3 regions of the Pseudomonas saponiphila genome follow, and region 3 is predicted to be linked to each of the others. Evidence: riboswitches for the same ligand, from Rfam matches in the RefSeq annotation. Region 3 holds a riboswitch; each other region holds the start of a gene.
The links. Region 3 has a riboswitch for cobalamin ahead of cobW (cobalamin biosynthesis protein CobW). Riboswitches for the same ligand answer to the same signal wherever they lie in the genome.
Positions count from the first base shown of each region.

Region 1: linked by a shared signal. The riboswitch ahead of BLV47_RS18570 (TonB-dependent receptor plug domain-containing protein) and the one ahead of cobW (cobalamin biosynthesis protein CobW) in region 3 are both predicted to bind cobalamin.
Region 2: linked by a shared signal. The riboswitch ahead of cobO (cob(I)yrinic acid a,c-diamide adenosyltransferase) and the one ahead of cobW (cobalamin biosynthesis protein CobW) in region 3 are both predicted to bind cobalamin.

Region 1 is NZ_FNTJ01000001.1:3,993,105-4,000,028, reverse strand. It holds gene BLV47_RS18580 (ABC transporter substrate-binding protein) at 1-859, opposite strand, end outside; gene BLV47_RS18575 ((2Fe-2S) ferredoxin domain-containing protein) at 852-1,604, opposite strand; gene BLV47_RS18570 (TonB-dependent receptor plug domain-containing protein) at 1,616-3,538, opposite strand; cobalamin riboswitch at 3,691-3,893, opposite strand; gene BLV47_RS18565 (arginine N-succinyltransferase) at 3,852-4,988, opposite strand; gene BLV47_RS18560 (arginine N-succinyltransferase) at 5,038-6,054, opposite strand; gene BLV47_RS18555 (APC family permease) at 6,223-6,924, opposite strand, start outside.
Region 2 is NZ_FNTJ01000001.1:1,605,077-1,612,000, forward strand. It holds gene BLV47_RS07690 (class I SAM-dependent methyltransferase) at 1-168, shown strand, start outside; gene BLV47_RS07695 (PQQ-dependent sugar dehydrogenase) at 170-1,489, opposite strand; partial or broken gene BLV47_RS07700 (hypothetical protein) at 1,560-1,850, opposite strand; gene istB (IS21-like element IS1474 family helper ATPase IstB) at 1,933-2,682, opposite strand; gene istA (IS21 family transposase) at 2,570-4,255, opposite strand; partial or broken gene BLV47_RS07715 (hypothetical protein) at 4,481-4,789, opposite strand; cobalamin riboswitch at 4,954-5,186, shown strand; gene cobO (cob(I)yrinic acid a,c-diamide adenosyltransferase) at 5,267-5,878, shown strand; gene BLV47_RS07725 (cobyrinic acid a,c-diamide synthase CobB) at 5,889-6,924, shown strand, end outside.
Region 3 is NZ_FNTJ01000001.1:2,506,488-2,513,411, reverse strand. It holds gene cobN (cobaltochelatase subunit CobN) at 1-3,709, opposite strand, end outside; gene cobW (cobalamin biosynthesis protein CobW) at 3,713-4,783, opposite strand; cobalamin riboswitch at 4,882-5,092, opposite strand; cobalamin riboswitch at 5,166-5,387, shown strand; gene BLV47_RS11860 (CbtB domain-containing protein) at 5,485-5,673, shown strand; gene BLV47_RS11855 (CbtA family protein) at 5,685-6,386, shown strand; gene BLV47_RS11850 (cobalamin biosynthesis protein) at 6,383-6,796, shown strand; gene cobM (precorrin-4 C(11)-methyltransferase) at 6,880-6,924, shown strand, end outside.

The sequences.
Region 1 (6,924 bases), 1.5 Mb from region 3:
TGGCGATGCCCGGCACCAGTTGGCTGAAGGGAATCTCGATCAGGCGCTGCTCGCGCACCGCCCGCAGCCGCGACAGCACGGGATCGCTGCCCAGCAACTGGCGCTTGCGCGAGGCCGGTGACCACAGGGCATCGGCCAACAGCAGCACGTCCGGGTCGTTGATCAGCAGCGTCTCGCTATTCACCCGCAGCTGCGGGTGATCGACAGAGGCCATGCTGTTGCGCGCTCCGGCGGCCTGCAGCAGCACGCCGACAAAACCGCGGCGACCCTGGCTGGCCAGGCCGTTGACCTCGCTGTCGAGGTAGAACACCGCAGGCCGGTTGCGTCCCTGGTACAGGGCCGCTGCCGCGTCGAGGTTGGCCTGTTGCTCGGCGATCAGTTGCGCGGCCCGGGTCTCCTGCTGCAACAGGCGGCCCAGGGTCAGCAGGTCGCGACGGATATGCCCGAAGTAGTCTTCGCTGTGCCCGGCGCAGGCCGACTCCAGCAGGTAGCTGCCTACGCCTATGGCGCTCAGGTGTCGTCGGGAGCTGAAGTTTTCCGGGAACGCTGAGGCAAAGCCGCCCACCACCAGATCGGGCTTGAGGCTGTAGAGCACTTCCGCCGAGGGATACTGCCGGGCGATCACCGGTACACCGTGGTAGTGCCCGTCGGCCCCGGCATCGTCGTCCAGGTAGGCCACGCCGATCATCGCTGGCCCGGCGCCCAGGGCCAGCAGCAGGTCGGCGCTGTGCTGGTTGAGGGCGACGATGCGCTGTGGCGGTCCGGCAATTTCCCAGCGCTTGCCGCAGTTTTCATAGTGCTGCGCCAGGGCCGGCAGGGCCGCCAGCCACAGCAGCAGGCCGAGCAGTCTGCTAGGCATGCGCCGGCCCTCCATAGGGCGTGGGAATCTGCAGTTGCGCCACCGGTTCGCCCTGGACCAGGTGCTGCTGCACCAGGCGCAGCACTTCGCCGTCATCGCGTACTCGATACCAGCAGCCATCCGGGTGCACGGTGAGTAGCGGTCCCAGGTTGCAGGGGAATTGGCAGGCGGTGCGGGTCAGCAGCACGCCGCCGGGTGTTTCCAGGTGCTCCAGGCGCAGCAGTTCGCGGCGCAGGGTCTTCCACAGCGCCAGGGCGCCGCGTCGCACGCAGCGCGGGCCGGTGCACAGGAACACCTGGCGGGCATGGGGCGGCACCCGTGACCAGTCCGGGTCGCTGGCCACCGCGTTGACCTTGTCGCAGGGCAGGTGGCGTTCGCGCTGGCCAATGCTGGCGCAGGCCTGGGCCGCGTCCAGCCCGCGGCGGCCCAAGGCCTGGGCGGTGACCCACGGTTGCGGCGCTTGCGGGTGGGCGCGGGCCAGGCGTCCCAGCTCGTCGCGCAGCCAATCCAGGTAGGCGCCGTCGGAGCTGGGCTCCAGGTCCACCACCAGCAGCGCCGCGCCGTTCTCGGGCAAGGGTTCGTCGAAGGCGGCCCAGAGGCTGTCGAAGCCGTCCAGGGTGTCGATCACCCGGGTGCTGGCGTCGTTGCCTCGCAGTTGATGAAGCTCGCGGCGAAACGCCTCGCCCAGGGCTCCGCTGTTCAGGCCGGGGCCGACGAACAGCACCCGTTGATAATCCTTGTGCATGGCACTCGTCCTCAGAAGCGGTAGGTGTAGCGCACCTCGGTGGTGAAGGGGCGCCCCAGGTTATCCACCCGTGGGGTGTTGCTGGCGATGCTGGTGCTGTAGTCGCGGTCGAAGAGGTTTTCCAGCAGCAGGCTCAGGCGATGCTGCCGGGCCGTGTCGAGGTAGCGATAGGCATCGGCGTCGACCACCGAATAGTGGCCGTAGTCGATCTTTTTCGGGCTGTCGATCTGGCCGATGTAGCGGATTGCCCCGCCCACGCCCCACATCTGGTCGGGGGCTTCGAAGCCCAGCCGCGAGCGGGCGAAGAAGCCGGGGATATTGCTCAGGGTCACGCCGTTGCGCGACTCCACCAGGTTGCGGGTCAGGTCCGCCGAGAGGGTCCACTGCGGGCTGAACTGCCAGCGCCCGTCGATCTCGATGCCGCGTACCTTGATCCGTCCCTGGCCATTGACCCAGTCGATGCCGTCGAGGGCGATCAGGTCGTCGATCTTGCGCTGGAACAGCGTGCCGCTGGCGTTGAAGTCGCCGGCCAGCAGGCTGCCCTGGTAGTCCAGGCCCAGCTCGGCATTCAGGCTCTTTTCCGGCTTGAGGTGGCGGTTGCCTCGTTCATCGTCCTCGTTGGCGAACAGTTGCTCGGCATTGGGCAGCTTGAAGGCACTGCCGAACTGGCCGCGCAGTTGCCAGTGGGGCGAGAGGTCATACAGCGAGGTGAGCATGCCCACCGTGGCGCTTTCGCCGCCGCTGATCTTCTCGTGACGCACGCCGATGCTCGGGTGCCAGTCGGGCAGGGCTGCCACTACCGGGCGCAACTGAGCGTAGAGGGCATTGGCCTGGGCGCTGTTGTCGTCGATCTTGAGCACGTCGTCCTGGCCCTTGAACCACTGGTTGTCGCTGCCGAACAGCAGCACGTGGCCGCCGTCCAGTTCGGCCTTGCCCTCGGCCTGCAGGCCCCAGTCGGTGAAGCCCCAGTAGTCGTTGTGGTTGATCACTTTGCTGCCCCCGCCCTCGGTGGTGTTGATGCGGGTATAGCGGGTGTCCCAGTCGTTGACATGGCCTTTGACGAAGTAGCTGAAACCTTCGCTCAGGCGCTGTTCGAAGGTCGCGGTGGCGATCTGCTGGATGCGCTCGTTGGTGGTCTTCTTGTTGTTCAGCGGGCGGGCGAAATCCAAGTTGGCGTCGCTGTACTGGTAGAACAGCTCCAGCCGCGAGTCGTCGGCAAAGCCCTGGATCGCCTTGGCGCCGAAGGTGGTCACTTCATAGCTGCGTTTCCTGTCCCGGGTGTTGGCGTTGTAGGCGCTGTTGCGAAACGGCTGGTAACCGTCGGAGCGGTTGTGGCTGACATAGGCCAAGAGGCCCAGGTCGCCCAGGCCGTTGCTGACGATGCGTTCGGCGCGGGCATCGCCGCTGGTGCCCATGAAGCTGTCCAGGCCCAGGTTGGCCTCGCCGGAGACGTCGCGGGTCTGCGGGTTGCGGGTGACGATGTTGATCACCCCGGACACTGCCTGGGTGCCGAACAGCAGGCTCTGGCCGCCCTTGAGCACCTCGATGCGCTCGATGGCGTTGGCCGGCAGGGTGTCCAGGTACAGGCCGCCGTACAGCCGGTTGTTCAGGCGCACGCCGTCCAGCAGGATCAGGGTGTCGTCGTTGCGCCCCCCCAGCAGGGAATAGGTGCCGTAGTCGAAGGGGCCGTTTTTCGGTGCTACGTACAGGCCCGGCACATACATCTGCAGGACCCGGGTGATGTCGCTGCTGGGGCCGGCGCGTTCGATCTGCTGGCGATCGATGATCTCCAGCTTGCTGCCGTAGCGGGCCATTTCGGCCACGGCGGTGGACTCCACCGAAGGGGCAAAAATCGATTGCGGCTGCAGTTCCAGTGGCGCGTCGTCCGCCAGCAGCAGGGGGCTGAACAGGCAGCCGAGCAGGGCGCCGCTCATGCCGCGGCGAGGTGCACGCCAGGCGCATGCAGGGAAGGTTTCGATCGTTGTCATTCTTGGTCTTCTCGAAAGTGTCTTCGGGAAGCACGCAGGAGAAGGTATCGGCCACGGGCGCGCGACCTTACCGGCCCATGCCCGCCCACCGCAGGATTGCCAAACAGAAGTTCCAGGCCGGTCTCCGGGCTTGCGAGTCTGGCGGCATTCGCCTTCCCATACCTTGGGTACAGTGGCCTGTTGAATGCAGCACTCGCTTACCGTTGCGGGGGCAGCACCGGACTAGCCCTGAAGGGGCGCACCGGTTTCCCGTTTCACCTCATGCACGGCGGCATGAGGCACCTGAAGCTGGGCAGCATGTTACGCAGCGAAGCTGCGAGCTCCAAGCTCCAAGTTTCAAGCGGCAAGCTAAAAGCTGTTGCTTGCAGCTTGAAGCTTGCCGCTTGCCGCTTGCCGCTTGCACTGCTCTGACTGTGTCACCGGGCTGCAGTTGCAGGCGCTTGGCGGTCAGGCGGTCCACCAGCAGGCAGCCGGATACCAGGCGCCCGGGAGCGGCGGTGATGCGGCAGCTCTCCAGGCGCCGGTTGTGAATCAGCCACACCGGCGCCTGCGCGTCCGGAGTGCCCACCAACAGGGGCAGGGTCTGGCTTTCACGCACGCTGCGGATCTTCGTCACCTCGGCCTCGATCAGCGGCCCGCCGTCGAAGATGTCGATGCAGCCCTGATGGTTGAAACCTTCGCCCCGCAGGATGCTCACCGCCTGTTCGGTGCTGTGGTGGGCCTGGCCGATGGCGGCCTGGGCGTCGGGGCTGAGCAGGCAGGTGTACAGCGGCTGGCGCGGCATGAGTTCGCTGATGAAGGACTTGCTGCCCTGGCTGGACAGGCGATTGGCCTGCTGGAAGTCCATCTTGAAGAAGTGCCGCCCCAGGCTGTCCCAGAACGGCGAACGGCCCTGGCTGTCGAGCTGGCCCCGCAACTCGGCCACCAGTTTGTCGCCGAACAGCTGCGGGTACTCGGCGACGAACAGCAGGCGCGCGGTGGACAGCAGGCGCCCGGCGTAGCCCTGGCGCTGGTCGTGGCGCAGGTACAGCGAGCAGAGCAGGGATTGCCCGGTCATCTCGTTGCACAGGAACAGGGTCGGAATCTCTCTGTCGATGCCCAGTTCCGGGGCGCGGCCGCGGCTGATGCCCAGCCGGTAGTGGTAGCTGGGCTCGCGCAGGCCGATGGCGCCGCTCACAGCGCAGACGCCGATCACTTGCAGATCGTCGTCCTCCAGCACGAACAGGTAGTCGGCATCGGCCCGTTCCACCTGATTGGCGAAGGTGCGCTGGGCCCAGCGCAGCCGATGAGCCAGGCGCTCGGGGTCGGTGGAGAGGTTGTTCAACTCGCGAGGGCTGCCTTGCAGCAGCTTCAGCAGCGCCGGCAGATCGCTGACGCGCACCGGACGGACGATCATGGCACAGCTCCCTGGCGCTGCCGGGGGCCGCGGTAAACCCCGGGGCGGCTCATAACGCCACTCCCCGCACCGGCTCGCCCGGTGTCAATTGCAGGGCCTGGAGCATCGCCTGATCCAGGCCGATCACGTCGCCCGGGGCTTCGTCGAGGGGCACGACGATCGCGCGAAAGCCCTGCAACCGGTCGTTGCTCAGCAGCCAGTGGCGGCCCTGGCCGCTCTGCGGGCTCAGGTAACTGACCGCGACCCGGCTCTGAATGATCGAGCGCAGCTGGTTGCTGCGTGCCTGCAGGGTCGGGCCGGCATCGAACAGGTCGACGTACTGGGTGGGCGCGAAGCCTTCGTCGACGAGGATGTCGCAGGCCTCCCGGGCCGCCGGATGAATGCGTCCGATGCAGTCCTGGGCCGGCTGCGGCAGCATCGGGATGTACAGCGGGTACTGGGGCATCAGTTCGGCGAGAAAGCCGCGACCCTGCAAGGCGCACAGGCGTTCGGCCTCGACATAGGGCAGGTCGAAGAAGTGCTGGCCCACCGCCGCCCAGAAGGGTGATTGGCCGGCCTCGTCGCTGTAGCCGACGATCTCGCTGATGCAAGTGTCGGCAAAGCGCCAGGGGTGCGCGGCGATGAACAGCAGGCGCGCGCGGGAGGTCAGTTGCGCCTGGGGCGTGCCCGCCAGCGCCGGATCGACATGGAAGCTGCGCAGCAGGGTCTGTTCGCTGAGGTCCTGGCACAGTGACAGGGTCGGCACGGCGTGTTCGATGTTCAGCTCTCGCGAGCTGCTGACGAAGGGGCGGTTGCGCAGGCTGTAGAAGGGCGTGGCAAAGCCGGCGGTGGCGAGGATGTCCGAGCAGCCGTGCAGTTGGCCGCTGTCCTGGTCCTCGAGCACCAGAAAATAGTTTTCCGGCCCCTGGCGGGCCTCGACCTTGGCGAAGGACGCCAGGGAGTCGAGGATCTTTTCCCGCAGGCAGGTTTCGTCATCCACCAGCGAAGTCACGCCCAGCAGGCGTGCGCCGGCCAGACGCAGCAGTTGAGGCAGATCGGATAACGCCACCGGACGCAAGGCCAGCATGGGTGTACTCCTGTATCAAGGGCCGTTCGCCGGGGGCGAACATCGGCCAGACATCACTGTCGGTGACCACGCAATTGCACGGCCGCGGTTTCCGGCGGCCGGTCCCCGGGGCGGCTTGTGGCGGCCGCACTCGGGGGCGCGACGCCATCCGGCGCCGCGCGGGGAGGCTCATGGCTTGAGCGGATCGGGCAGGGCCGCGGCGCTGCCCAGCTTGTTCAGCAGGAACAGGTAGACCAGCCCGGCGAGGATCCAGATGGCGCCGAGTTTCTGCGCGTCCACGCCCATGTTGTACATGATGGCGCAGACGATCACGAAGCCGATCACCGGGCAGATCAGGTGGCGCACCACCTGGCCGGATTTCTGCCGGCGCCAGTAGAAGTTGATCACGGTGATGTGCAGCAGCATGAAGCCGCTCAGGGCGCCGAAGTTGACCAGCGAGGTCAGGGTGTCCACCGAGTTGATGAACAGGTAGCAGATCAGCAGCGACAGCACCGCCACCAGGTAGATGCTGATGTGCGGGGTGTTGTGTTTCGGGTGCACCTTGGCCAGCACCTTGGGCAACTTGCCGTCGCGGGCCATGCCGAACAGCAGGCGCGACACCGCGGCCTGCGAAGTAATGGCCACCGCCACGCCCCAGGCCAGCGCCGTGGCCACCCCGGTGAGGGTCGCCAGCCAGCTGCCGGCGGCCAGTTCGGCGATCTCGTAGAAGGCGGTGTCGGCGGACTTGAAGCCCATGCCGGCGGCCAGGTCGGTGGCGATCCAGGTCTGCACCACGAAGATCGCGCCCATCACCAGCAGAGTGATCAGCGCCGCGCGACCGACGCTGCGGCCGGGGTCGCCCTTGACCTCTTCGGCCAGCGTGGAGATGGC
Region 2 (6,924 bases), 900 kb from region 3:
GCGGTATTCGACAACACCTTGTGGAGCGGGCGTGTGCTGGAGGTGGCGCCCGCCAGCGAAGATACCCGAGCCATCCAGGCGCTCAATCGGGCCTTGAAGGATGACTCGCGCATCGACTTGTCTCTGCTGCCCCTGGGGGACGGCTTGACCCTGTGCCGCAAGCGCTGAGTCAGGGGGCTTTGGCAGCCGATACCCGCCAGATCGTGTTGCCGACGTCATCGGCCACCAGCAAGTCGCCTTGCCGATCGATCACTACCCCAACCGGGCGTCCATAGGCTTTTTCATCGGCGCTGAGAAAGCCGCTGAGCACGTCCACGGGTGGTCCCTGGGGCTTGCCGGCGCTGAAGGGGACGAAGATGACTTTGTAGCCACTGTGGGGCTTGCGGTTCCATGAGCCATGCTGACCGATGAACGCGCCTTCGTTGAACGGGGCGGGGAGCTTGCTGCCTTGGGCGAAGGTCAGCCCCAGAGAGGCGGTGTGCGGGCCAACGGCGTAGTCCGGGGCAATGGCCTTGCTCACCAGGTCGAGGTTTTGCGGTTTGACTCGGACATCCACATGCTGCCCGTAGTAGCTGAAGGGCCAGCCGTAGAAGGCGCCGTCCTTGACCGAGGTGATGTAGTCCGGCACTAGGTCGCTGCCGATCTCGTCGCGCTCGTTCACCGCGGTCCACAGCGCCCCGCTGACCGGCTCCCAGGCCAGACCGTTGGGATTGCGCAAGCCGGTGGCGAACAGGCGATGCTGCCCGCTGGTCCGATCCACCTCCCAGATCGCCGCGCGGCCCTGTTCCTGGTTCAGGCCATTTTCCCCGACGTTGCTGTTGGAGCCGACGGTGACGTAGAGCTTGCTCCCGTCCGGGCTGGCGATAACGTTCTTGGTCCAATGGTGATTGAGTGTGCCACCGGGCAGGTCGACGACCTTGGTGCCGGCCGCAGTGATCCGGGTGTCGCCGTTCTGGTAAGGAAAGCGCAGCAGCTTGTCGGTGTCCGCCACATACAGGTCATTGCCGACCAGGGTCATGCCAAACGGCGAATTCAGGTGGTCCAGGAACACGCTGCGGGTTTCGGCCACGCCATCGTGATCCTGGTCCCTCAGCAGGGTAATGCGGTTGGCGCTGGGTACCGCAGCGCCGGCGCGGCCCATGATTTTCCCGGCGATCCAGCCGCGAATGCCCTGGCTGTCATCGGGTTTGGGCGGTGCGTTGGTTTCCGCCACCAACACGTCGCCGTTGGGCAGGACATAGAGCCAGCGTGGATGATCGAGGTTTTCGGCGAAGGCATTGACCTGGGTGCCGGCTGCCGCCAGTGGTTTGGTGCCCTTGGGCCAGCCAATCGCCGGGGCGATGTTCACCGTGGGAATCAGCGTCGGGTTGGGTTCCGGCAGCTTGGGGGTCGGGCCGGTGCCGTCGGAAACTTGCAGGCTGGAGGTTTCGCCGCAGGCCGTAAGGCTGGCGGCGATCGCGATAAGCAAAGCGTGTCGAGACTTGAGCATGCTGATTTCCCTATGAGTGCACGGACGTCCTTGTCATAGAGGAGCATAGCCGGCGTATGGTTCCGCCTGATCAGCGAGCCTCCTTGAACAGTACGGCAACCCCGGGATGGTACTGGCCGGCCTCGTTGCGCAACTTGCGATAGGCATACGGAAAGTACCAGGCCACCGCGCAGCAGTGTTCCTTTTGCAGTTCGTCGAGCATGTCCTGAAGTTCTTCCGGGGTGGCACTGTGCTGAGCCTTTTGCGGGCTGACAAACAGGCAGCCGAGCCGCAGGTCGCTGGGGTAGCTGATTTTTCTCGCGTCACCGGCAACGTCGAGCAAGGCCTGGGTCAGGTGCAAGCCATTGACCTGCGGATTTCGGTGAACGTGACCGAGCGTTTCGCTAATACGTGACCGGTGCTTCCACCCCGGTTGCGCGGGTTCTGGATTGTAATCGCATCGGTCACGATGCGGCTTGTTCCTCGGCTTTTTTTCGGCGCAGCGACTCGCCTTTCATCGTCAGTCGGTAGGCGTTGTGCACCAGGCGGTCGAGGATGGCATCGGCCAGGGTCGGGTCGTTGATCCAGCCGTGCCAGTGCTCGATGGGCAGTTGGCTCGTCAGGATGGTGGAGCGGCTGCCAGCGCGGTCGTCGATCACCTCCAGCAGGTCATGCCGGGCTCCTTCCTCCAGCGGGGCTAGCGCCCAGTCGTCCAGCACCAGGACGTCGACCTTTGCCAGCTGTTGCAGGGTACGGCCGAAGCTGCCGTCGCCATGAGCGATGCGCAGTTGTTCCAGCAGGCGCGGGGTGCGCAGGTACAGGGTGCTATAGCCCTGGCGGCAGGCCTGGTTGCCCAGGGCGCAGGCCAGCCAGGTTTTGCCGGCACCGGTCGGGCCGGTCAGCAGCAGGTTGTGCTGCTGGCGGATCCAGTCGCCACTGGCCAGGGTGGCGATCAGACGCTCGTCCAGGGCGCGTCCGGTGCGGCGGTCGAGATCTTCCAGGCAGGCGTTGGCGTACTTGAGCTTGGCCTTCTTGCGCAGCCGTACCAGGCGCTGGTTGTCACGCCAGGCCAGTTCGCGGTCGAGCAGTAGGCCGAGGCGTTCATCGAAGCTCAGGCTGTGGCTGGCCGGCAGCGTCCATTGCTCTTCCAGGGCGCGGGCCATGCCGTCCAGGCGTAGCTGGTGCAGTTGATTCAGGGTGTGTTGCGGCATCATCGAACAGCTCCTGTTGCGGGGGTTGGTAGTAGTCGGCGCCACGGACGTTCTCGTGGTCGCCGGGTAAGGTCGTTTCGGCGGCACGCTGGGGCAGCGGCTGTTGATCCAGGCCTTGCTGGAGCAGGTTGCGCACGCTGCGCCCGGTGAAGGCGCGCAGGTGTACGGCACGTTCGGCAGCGGCTTCCAGGCGTGCATTGCCATAGCGCCGGGCCAGCGAGAGCAGGCCGAGGCAGGCGCGGTAGCCCATCTCCGGGTGCGGCTTGTGGGTCAGTTGGTGATCGATCAGTTGGCGCGTGTAGGGGCCGATCCGCGCGCCCCAGTCGAGCAGGCGTTGTGGCGTCCATTCGCGATGCGCCTGGTGCGCCGCGGGCATGTGCTCGCGCTGGGTACTGTAAGCGCCGCGTCGCCCCAGCAGCAGGTGGCTGGCCACCCGCCGGTTGCCATGCAGCACTTCCAGGGTGTGTGCCGTCAGTCGCACGTCCACGTTCTGCCGGGCCAGGGCGGAGGGCACGCTGTAGAAGCTGCCATTGACCTCGATGTGGTAGTCGATGCTGACCTTGCAGCGCTTGAAGGTGGCGACCTCGTAGGGATGCACCGGCAGCGCTCGCAAGGCCGGGCGATCCAGGCGCTCGAACCAGTCGCGCCGGCAGCCATCGAGCCGCTTGAACGGGCGCCGATTCAGATCCTCCAGCAGCTCGGCGATGGCCTGGTTAAGCGCATGCAGGCTGAAGAACTGCCGATGGCGCAGCCGCGCCATGATCCAGCGCTCGACCACCTGCACCGCCACCTCGGCCTTGGCCTTGTCCTGAGGCTTGCGTGGCCGTGCCGGCAGGATCACCGTCTGGTAATGACGCGCGCACTCCAGCGTGGCCCGGTTCAGGCCCGGCTCGTAGCGATCCGGCTGGGCGACCAGGGCGCGCGGATTGTCCGGCACAACCATTTCCGGCACGCCGCCAAAGTAGGTCAGAGCCTGGCCCAGCGAGGTCAGCCAGTCCACCTGGGTTTCGCCTGGCGTCGCGCAGGCATAGGTGTAATTCGAGGCGCCCAGGGCGGCGACGAAGATGTGCGCCCGGCGCACTTCGCCGGTGGCCGGGTCGACCACCGGCAGCGTCGGCCCGGCATAGTCGATGAATAGCTTCTCGCCCGCACGGTGCAGCTGACGCATCGAACGTTTGAGCGTCTGGGCGTAGCGCCGGTAGTGCTCGACGAACTGGGTGTAGCGGTAGGTCGGCTGGCCCGCATGCGCGGCGAGATATTCCTCCCACAGCAGCTGCAAGGTCACGCCCTTGCGTCGCAACTCGCGGTGGATGCTCAGCACATCGGGCAGCACTCGCTCACCGCGCGGCTTGTTCGTCGACGTCGGTGCAAACAAGGCGGCCGCCAGCGCGGCCTCGTCCATGGCCACCAGCGCCGGCCAGTCCAGCCCGGCCACCCGCGCCGCCGCGATGTACTTGCTAACCACGCCCTTGGACAGCTGCAAGGCACGGGCAATCTTCTCGTGGGACAAGCCGGCCTCAAACTTGAGGCGCAGACATTCTTTGATGTTTCGCATGGCTACTCGCGGCGCCGCCATCTTCCTCTCCCGAAATCGGTCGAGGATGGCGGCGCATCAGGTCATGCGCAACGAAGGGGAAGGCTTTCGCTAAGTCGTGACCGGCGATTTCGGTAAGCCGTGACCACCTGTTTCGGAACAGGCGGAAAATCGGTCACGTTGCTACCGAAATGAGCGGTCACGCGTTAGCGAAATGACCGGTCACGATCAACCGAAACGGCCGGTCACGGTGCTCCGAAATCCGCAATTGACCTGGGGCCAGCGCTGGGTGGCCTGAATGTAGGCGCGTTCTTCCCGGGTGGCCAGGTACAGATCGGTGCGGGCGTTGCGGGCGCCTTCTTCCTGCTGCTTTTTGCTGGGGCTGCGTTCGAGGCTGACCATCTCCGCCATCCAGGCGGCGGCGGAAAGCAATCCCAGGTTGGCCTGCTCGTCGAACCAGTAAGGGGTTTCGCTATCGCCGCGAATGGCGTTGTAGCGGTCAATGCAATCAAACCAGCGTTCCAGCATCGGGCGCAGGAATTCCAGCTTTGGATTGCTGATGATCATGCCTTGCATCGGGGTCCGTCCTTGTTGTTGTCTGGCGGTTGGGGTGAGTTATGGCTATTTGATATCAATGTGCTGAGTGTGGCACAAGATTGGCGCCAGTTTGTTGATGCGGTGCAGTTTTGTGTGTTGTGCGACGGCTGGCTTTAATTGACGCTCCACCCCCAACCCTCTAACCTTCGCGACTTGTTTCAGGTGCTCTGTGGCCGCTGGTCGACAGAGTGAAACAGGGAAGCCGGTCAGGGCCTGTTCCAGCGATGGACATGGCGACGATTCCGGCGCTGCCCCCGCAACGGTAGATGAGTCAAGGCTGCGCCAAATGCCACTGTGTCCACGACATGGGAAGGCGCGCAGTCAGGCAGCAATGCCCCTCATGAGCCCGGAGACCGGCCTGATCCATCCAACGGCATCACGGTGGGCGATGCCAGGCTTGCGCCGTCTATTCCTTTTCCTGCCCGCCGTTCCCCAGCCCCAACGGAGAGCTGCCCCATGAGTGAATCCCCCGATCGTGACGAGCGCCATGTGGCGCGCATGTTGCGCAAGAAAGCCGTGATCGATGAGCGCATCGCCAACTCGCCCAACGAATGTGGCCTGTTGCTGGTGCTGACCGGCAATGGCAAGGGCAAGAGCAGTTCGGCTTTCGGCATGCTGGCGCGGTCCATGGGCCATGGCATGCAGTGCGGCGTGGTGCAGTTCATCAAGGGCCGTAACAGCACTGGCGAAGAGCTGTTCTTCCGGCGTTTTGCGCCGCAGGTGCGTTTTCATGTGATGGGCGAGGGCTTTACCTGGGAAACCCAGGACCGCCAGCGCGATATCGCCGCGGCCGAAGCTGCCTGGGCGGTATCCAAGGAACTGCTGAGCGACCCGGGCATCGGTCTGGTGGTGCTCGACGAGCTGAACATCGCCCTCAAGCACGGCTACCTGGATCTGGACCAGGTGCTCAGCGACTTGCAAGCCCGTCCGCCCATGCAGCATGTGGTGGTGACCGGCCGCGGGGCCAAGCCGGAACTGATCGAACTGGCGGATACCGTCACCGAAATGGGCATGGTCAAGCATGCCTTCCAGGCCGGCATCAAGGCGCAGAAAGGTGTTGAGCTGTGAGTGTGACTTCATGACCGATGTTCGTCATTGCCCGGCGGTATTGATCGCCGCACCGGCTTCCGGCCAGGGCAAGACCACCGTGACCGCCGCCCTAGCTCGCCTGCACCGCAATCAGGGGCGCAAGGTACGGGTGTTCAAATGCGGCCCGGACTTTCTCGACCCGATGATTCTCGAACGTGCCAGCGGCGCTCCGGTGTACCAGCTGGACATGTGGATGGTGGGCGAGCAGGAAAGCCGGCGCTTGCTCTGGGAAGCCGCGGCTGACGCCGACCTGATCCTGATCGAAGGGGTCATGGGGCTGTTCGACGGCACGCCCTCCAGTGCCGATCTGGCACGGCATTTCGGGGTGCCGGTACTTGGTGTGATCGATGGTACCGCCATGGCCCAGACCTTCGGGGCGCTGGCCCTGGGCTTGGCCCGTTATCAGCCGGACCTGCCGTTTGCCGGGGTGCTGGCCAACCGGGTCGGCACCTTGCGCCACGCGCAGTTGCTCGAAGGCAGCCTCACCGAGGGCTTGCGCTGGTACGGCGCCCTGTCCCGGGAAACCGATATCGAACTGCCCAGCCGCCACCTGGGGCTGGTGCAGGCCCGTGAACTGAACGATCTCGACCTGCGCCTGGATGCCGCCGCCGAGGCGCTGGCCAGCAGCTGTCAGGTGGAGCTGCCGCCTGCGGTGAGTTTCGCCGCGCCAACGCCAGTGGCTTGCGCGCCTTTGCTGGAGGGGGTGCGCATCGCCGTGGCCCGTGACGAGGCGTTTGCCTTTACTTACGGTGCCAGCCTCGATCTGTTGCGGGCCATGGGCGCGCAGTTGCATTTCTTCTCCCCTATCCATGACGCGCAGTTGCCAGAGGCGGACAGCCTGTACCTGCCCGGTGGCTACCCAGAGTTGCATCACCAGGCCCTGGCGCAGAACCGCGCCATGCTCGACGCGATTCGTGCCCACCATGGCGCGGGCAAGCCGTTGCTCGCCGAGTGTGGCGGCATGCTTTACCTGCTCGACTCCCTGACCGATGTCGAAGGCCAGAGTGCCGAGCTGTTGGGGCTGC
Region 3 (6,924 bases):
GCCACAGGCCACGCTGCTGAGCTTCCAGCAGGCGCTCGGTCATGTCACGCAAGGCGTGGGGATTATGCTGGCGGACGAACTCGCGGGTCGAGTCGTCCAGCAGATAGGCATCGGCCAGCAACGCGTACTGGTGATCGTCGATCAGTTCGGTGGTGGCGTCGAAGGCAAACAGGTTGTCCAGGGTCGCGGCCATTTCGAAGGCGCCCTTGTAGCCGTGCCGCTTGACCCCTTCGATCCACTTCGGATTGGCCGCCCGGGAGCGGATCACCCGGTTCAGCTCTTCCTTGAGGGTGCGGATCTTCGGCAGGTCCGGCTGGCTGTGGTCGCCGTGGTAGCTGGCGGCCTTGCCCCCGCTGAGGCTTTCCACCGCCGCCAGCATGCCGCCCTGGAACTGGTAGTAGTCGTTGGAATCGAGCAAGTCGTGCTCGCGGTTGTCCTGGTTCTGCAGCACCGCCTGCACCTGCCCCAGGCGGGTGGCGAACTGCTCGCGGGCGGCGGTGCCTTCATCCTGGCCGCCATAGGCGTAGCCGCCCCAGTTCAGGTAGACCTCGGCCAAGTCTTCGCGGCTCCGCCACAGGCGACCGTCGATGGCGCCCTGGACCCCGGCGCCGTAGGCCCCGGGCTTGGCGCCGAAGATCCGCCAGCCGGCCTGACGGGCCGCGGTGTCCCGATCCAGGCCGGAGGCGATCAAGGCTTCGCGCTCGGCGCGGACCCTGGCCGCCAGCGGGTTCATCTCCTCAGGCTCATCGAGGGCCGCCACCGCCAGCACCGCCGCGTCGAACAGGCGGATCAGGTTGGCGAAGGCGTCGCGGAAAAAGCCGGACACCCGCAGGGTCACGTCGACCCGCGGCCGGTCCAGCAGGCTCAGGGGCAGGATCTCGAAATCGTCGACTCGCTGGCTGCCGGTGGCCCACACCGGGCGCACGCCCATCAGGGCCATGGCCTGGGCGATGTCGTCGCCGCCGGTGCGCATGGTGGCGGTGCCCCACACCGACAGGCCGAGGTGCAGCAGGTGGTCGCCGTGATCCTGCAGGTGGCGTTCGAGGATCAGGTTGGCCGACTGGAAACCGATGCGCCAGGCGGTGGTGGTGGGCAGGTTGCGCACGTCCACCGAATAGAAGTTGCGTCCCGTGGGCAGCACGTCGAGCCGCCCACGGCTGGGCGCGCCGCTGGGCCCGGCGGGGACGAAACGCCCGTTCAGGGCTTCCAGCAGGCCGTGCATCTCCGCCGGGCCGCAAGCGTCCAGGCGTGGTGCGACCACCTCGCGCAGGCCGTCGATAATGCTCTGCACTGGCTCCCAGCCGGGTTGGTCCAGCTGCGCCACCGGGCCCCGCAGCGCCGCTTCGATCAACTCGGCGGCATACAGCTCCAGGCGCTCGCGCGCATCGCCAGCGGTACGCCACAGCGCATCACTGATCTGCCGTAACGCTTGCGGCCGACGCCCGGTCCAGGGTTCGGCCAGGGCGCAGTCCAATGGATCGAAATCCAGGCCGAAGGCCTTGGCCAGGGCCCGCAGCAAGCTGGCGTGAGCGCCCTTGCCATCGCCCCGGGGAATGCGCAGCAAGGCCAGCAGGGTGTCGAGGCGCAAGCGGCCCTCGGGGGATTCGCCGAACACGTGCAGGCCATCGCGGATCTGCGATTCCTTGAGATCGCACAGGTAGGTGTCCAGCCGCGGCAGCCAGATGGCGGCATCGGCGTCGCTGTCGAGGGCACCCTCCAGTTGCAGCTCACGGTCGATATGGGTTTCGCGCACCAGTTGCAGAATGTCCCGCTGCAGCTCCCGCGCGCGCCGTGGATCCAGCAGTTGGGCTTCGTAGTATTCGTCCGCCAGCAGTTCCAGGTTGCGCAGCGGGCCGTAGGTTTCGGCGCGGGTCAGCGGCGGCATCAGATGGTCGATGATCACCGCCTGGGTGCGGCGCTTGGCCTGGGCGCCCTCCCCCGGGTCGTTGACGATGAACGGATAGATGTTCGGCAGCGGCCCCAGTAGCGCGTCCGGCCAGCAGTTCTGCGACAGGCCGACGCCCTTGCCCGGCAGCCATTCCAGGTTGCCGTGCTTGCCGACGTGAATCAGCGCATGGGCGCCGTAGGTCTGGCGCAACCAGAAGTAGAACGCCAGGTAGCCATGGGGCGGCACCAGGTCCGGGTCGTGGTAGACCGCGCTGGGGTCCACCTGATAACCCCGGGCCGGCTGGATGCCGACGAAGGTCAGGCCAAAGCGCAGGCCGGCGATCATCATCCGCCCGTTGCGGAACATCGGGTCTTGCTGCGGTGCGCCCCAGCGTTGCAGCACCGCCTCGCGATTGACTGGCGGCAGCGCCTGGAACATCGCCGCGTAGTCGTCCAGGGCCAGGCTTTGCTGGCACGGACGCTGGTCGAGGCTGTCCAGGTCGTTGCTGACCCCACCCAGCAACTGCCGGATCAGCTCGCTGCCGCTGGCGGGCAACTCGGCCGGCAGCGGATAGCCTTCAGCGCGCAGGGCCTTGAGGATATTCAATGCCGCTGCCGGGGTATCCAGGCCGACGCCGTTGCCGATGCGCCCGTCCCGGGTCGGGTAGTTGGCCAGCACCAGGGCAATGCGTTTGTCGCCGTTGTCCAGGCGCCCCAGTTCGACCCAGCGCCGGGCCAGCTCGGCGACAAAATCCATGCGCTCGGGCTGGCCGCGGTAGCACACCACGTCCGACTGGCTGCGCTCGCTGCGCCAGGCCAGGTCCTTGAAGCTGATGGGCCGGCTGATGATGCGCCCGTCCAGCTCCGGCAAGGCGATGTGCATGGCCAGGTCCCGCGGGCCCAGGCCCTGCTCGCTGTCGCGCCAGCCCGGCTCGTTGTCCTGGGCGCAGATGGCCTGGATCACCGGGATATTGCGCCGGAACGGCCGCAGGTGCGGGGCCTCGGGGCTGGATTGGGCAAAGCCGGTGGTGTTGAGGATCACCCCGGCCGCGGTTTCATCCAGCCAGTCTTCAACCTGACTCAGGCAGCCGGCTTCCTTGAGGCTGGCCACGGCGATCGGCAAGGGGTTGAGCCCCGCCGCTTGCAGGCGCTGGCAGAACAGATCGATGAAACCAGTGTTGGCCGCCTGCAGGTGGGAGCGGTAGAACAGCAGCGCCGCCACGGCTTGGCCAGGCTGCCAATCGCCCTGCCAGTCGCTGAGGGCGGCCTGGCTTTTTTGCGGGTGATAGATCGCCGTGCGTGGCAGAGTCTGCGGTTCGCTCCAAGGGTAGTCGCGCCCCAGCAGGCCGCTGGCCAGGCAGCGATAGAAATTCAAGGCATTGTCGCGCCCGCCCTGGCGCAGGAACTGCCACAGGCGGTCGCGCTCGATGGCAGGCACAGTGCTCAGGTCGCTGAGTTCGGGGTCGGGGCGATCGTCCCCCGGCACCAGGATCAGCTGCACGCCGCGCTGGGACAGCTCCACCAGCCGCTCGACACCGTAGCGCCAGTAGGCGATACCGCCGTGCAGGGAGATCAGGATCACCTTGGCATGGCGCAGCACCTGGTCGACATACAGGTCGACCGAGGCATGGTTCTGCACCTGCATCGGATTGGCCAGGCGAAAGCTGGGGTAGTCCTCGGGCAACTGCTCGGCGGCGTCCGCCAGCAGCGCCAGGCTGGAGTCGCCGCTGCACAGGATCACCAGTTCGGCGGGGGTTTGTCCGAGGTCGGCGATGTTGTCGTCCGCGACAAAACCGCCGGGCTGGGTCCTGAGCAGGTGCATGGCTTACACGCTGAGCGCGGCGCGCAGTTGCGCTTCGAGCTGGGCGGCGTCCAGTTCCTGGCCGATCAGCACCAGGCGCGTGGTGCGGGCTTCATCGGCGCCCCACTTGCGGTCGAAGTGTTTGTCGAAGCGGGTGCCCACGCCCTGGATCAGCAGGCGCATCGGCTTGTTGGGGATCGCGGCAAAGCCCTTGACCCGCAGGATGCCGTGCTTGACCACCAGCTGGGTCAGGGCGTCCAGCAGCAGGCTTTCGTCGGCCTGGGGCAGTTCGATGGAGATGGAATCGAAGGCGTCGTGGTCGTGGTCGTCGTGGTCGTCATCGCCGTCGTGGTGATGGTCGTGGTGGCTGTGACGGCTGTCGATGTGTTCCTCGGAACCGGCGCCCAGGCCCAGCAGCACGTCCAGTGGCAGGCGGCCGCTGCTGGCTTCGATGACCTTGACCGCCGGCGGCAGTTCCTCGGCCACTTCCAGGCGCACCTTGGCCAGGTCTGCGGGATCGATCAGGTCGGTCTTGTTGAGGATCACCAGGTCGGCGCTGGACAGCTGGTCGGCGAACAGCTCGTGCAGCGGCGATTCGTGGTCCAGGTTGGGGTCGAGCTTGCGCTGGGCGTCTACTTGCTCGGGGAACGCGGCAAAGGTGCCGGCGGCCACGGCCGGGCTGTCGACCACGGTGATCACCGCGTCGACGGTGCAGGCACTGCGGATTTCCGGCCACTGGAAGGCCTGGACCAGGGGCTTGGGCAGGGCCAGGCCGGAGGTTTCGATGAGGATGTGGTCCAGATCGCCACGGCGCGCCACCAGTTCACGCATCACCGGGAAGAACTCTTCCTGCACGGTGCAGCACAGGCAGCCGTTGGCCAGCTCGTAGACCCGGCCGCTGGCCTCTTCCTCGGTGCAGCCGATGGCGCATTGTTTGAGGATTTCGCCATCGATGCCCAGCTCGCCGAACTCGTTGACGATCACCGCGATGCGCCGGCCCTGGGCGTTGTCCAGCATGTGCCGCAGCAAGGTGGTCTTACCCGAGCCAAGGAAGCCGGTGACGATGGTGACGGGAAGTTTGGCCAGTGTTTTCATCGGATGCCCCTAGGCAAAGGTGGCGGGCATACGGGACGAGAACCGCAGCGCGAAGGCGCGCGGAGATTTCGCCACCGGATCACCCCGCCCGGTTGTAGTGAGAATCTTCGATCGAGGCAGGTCTCCTGGCTGAGGGCTTGCCGGTACGCGACCGACGCTTGCTGCGCCTTCCCGCCGGCGTCGTCGACGCCCATGCAGTGGCCTTGCAGCAATCCAACCCATCACAGTTGCGGGGGCAGCCGCGGCATCGACCGCGTTCCCTTCTTAGCTTCGACCGCTGGCCGAAGAACCTCGAACGCGCAAGGCTACGCAGAGCGCGGGGGACGGTCAATCGGCAATGCAGCGCCTGGCGCAATTGACGGCATCACCCCGCCCATGATTTGCTACGCGCCTTGTTACGGGTGCCCTTCACAGGGTGAAACGGGAAACCGGTGAATCACGTGCTTAACTAAAAGGCCGTGACCAGTCCGGTGCTGCCCCCGCAACGGTAAGCGAGCGAAGTGTCAGATCCACTGTGCCCCGGCATGGGAAGGCGACACTTAGCGGCATGGCGTCAGCCCTGCCCCTCGCGAGCCCGGAGACCGGCCCGCAACACTTACATAACAAACCCGCGGTGGGCGGGCGCTGTTGCAAACCCTGCGTGCTCCTCACGCGGGGTTTTGCTGCGCTCCTCCCCAGCCGACACTCCAAAGGGAAGCGCCATGTCGATCATCAGCAGCACCAGCCATTCCGCCAGCAGCACCTCCACCCTGAGCCAGCGTCTGGTGGCCGCCATCGGCGCGTCGCTGCTGGGCGCCTGCCTGGTGTATTTCGCCGGTTTCTCCCATATCGAAGCGGTGCACAACGCCGCCCACGACACCCGTCACAGCGCCGCCTTCCCTTGCCATTGAGACTTGCCGAGATGATCAAGCGTATTGCGCAAACCGCAGGGTTCACCGGGCTGCTGGCGGCCCTGCTGCTGACCCTGCTGCAAAGCTTGTGGGTCGCTCCGCTGATCCTGCAGGCGGAAACCTATGAACAGGCTCCGGCCGCCGAAGCCCATGAACATGCCTCCGGCGCCATGGCCGCGCACAGCCACGATGCCGAAGCCTGGGAGCCGGAAGACGGCTGGCAGCGCACGCTGTCCACCACCGGCGGCAATCTGGTGGTAGCGGTCGGCTTCGCCCTGATGCTGGCCGGGCTCTACACCCTGCGCGCGCCCAGCCGTGCCTCGCAAGGCCTGCTCTGGGGGCTCGCCGGCTATGCGACCTTCTGCCTGGCGCCCACTCTGGGCCTGCCGCCGGAATTGCCGGGCACTGCAGCCGCCGACCTGGTGCAGCGCCAGGTGTGGTGGATCGGGACTGCCGCGTCCACCGCAGTGGGCATTGCCCTGATCGTGTTCGCCGGCCATTGGCTGCTGAAACTGCTGGGCGTGGCGATTATCGCCGTGCCCCACGTGATCGGCGCGCCCCAACCTGAAGTGCACTCGATGCTGGCGCCAGAAGCGCTGGAAGCACAGTTCAAGATTGCCTCGCAGTTGACCAATGCCGCCTTCTGGCTGGCCCTGGGGCTGATCAGCGCCTGGCTGTTCCGGCGCAAGAACACGGACCTGTACCCGGCATGATCGACATGCGCGCGGCGCCGGCCCTGGTGGTCGGCCTGGGTTGCCGGAAGGGCTGCCCAGTGACCACGCTGCGCGCCCTGCTTGAGCAGGTACTGCAAGCCCACCGCCTGGAGAGCGGGCAACTCCTGGCCCTGGCCAGCATCGACCTGAAGCGCAACGAGCCCGGCCTGCTGCAACTGGCGGATCAACTGGCCCTGCCGCTGACCTGCTTCAGCAGCAGTCAACTGGCGCCATACGCCTCGCGCCTGAGCCACCGCTCGCAGATTGCCTTTGAACGCAGCGGCTGCTACGGCGTTGCCGAAAGCGCCGCCCTGGCCCTGGCCGAACAGTTGCACCCCGGTCCGGCCCGGCTGTTGATCCCCCGCCAGAAATACGCCCAGGCCACCCTCGCATTGGCCGCCAGCCGGTAAACTGGCCGACAATTCCCCGTCGCGAATATGAACATCGTTCATCTGCGGCCCTGTTCCCGCCTTTTTTTTCACAGGACACAGCCATGACTGTCTATTTCATCGGTGCCGGCCCCGGCGACCCGGAGCTG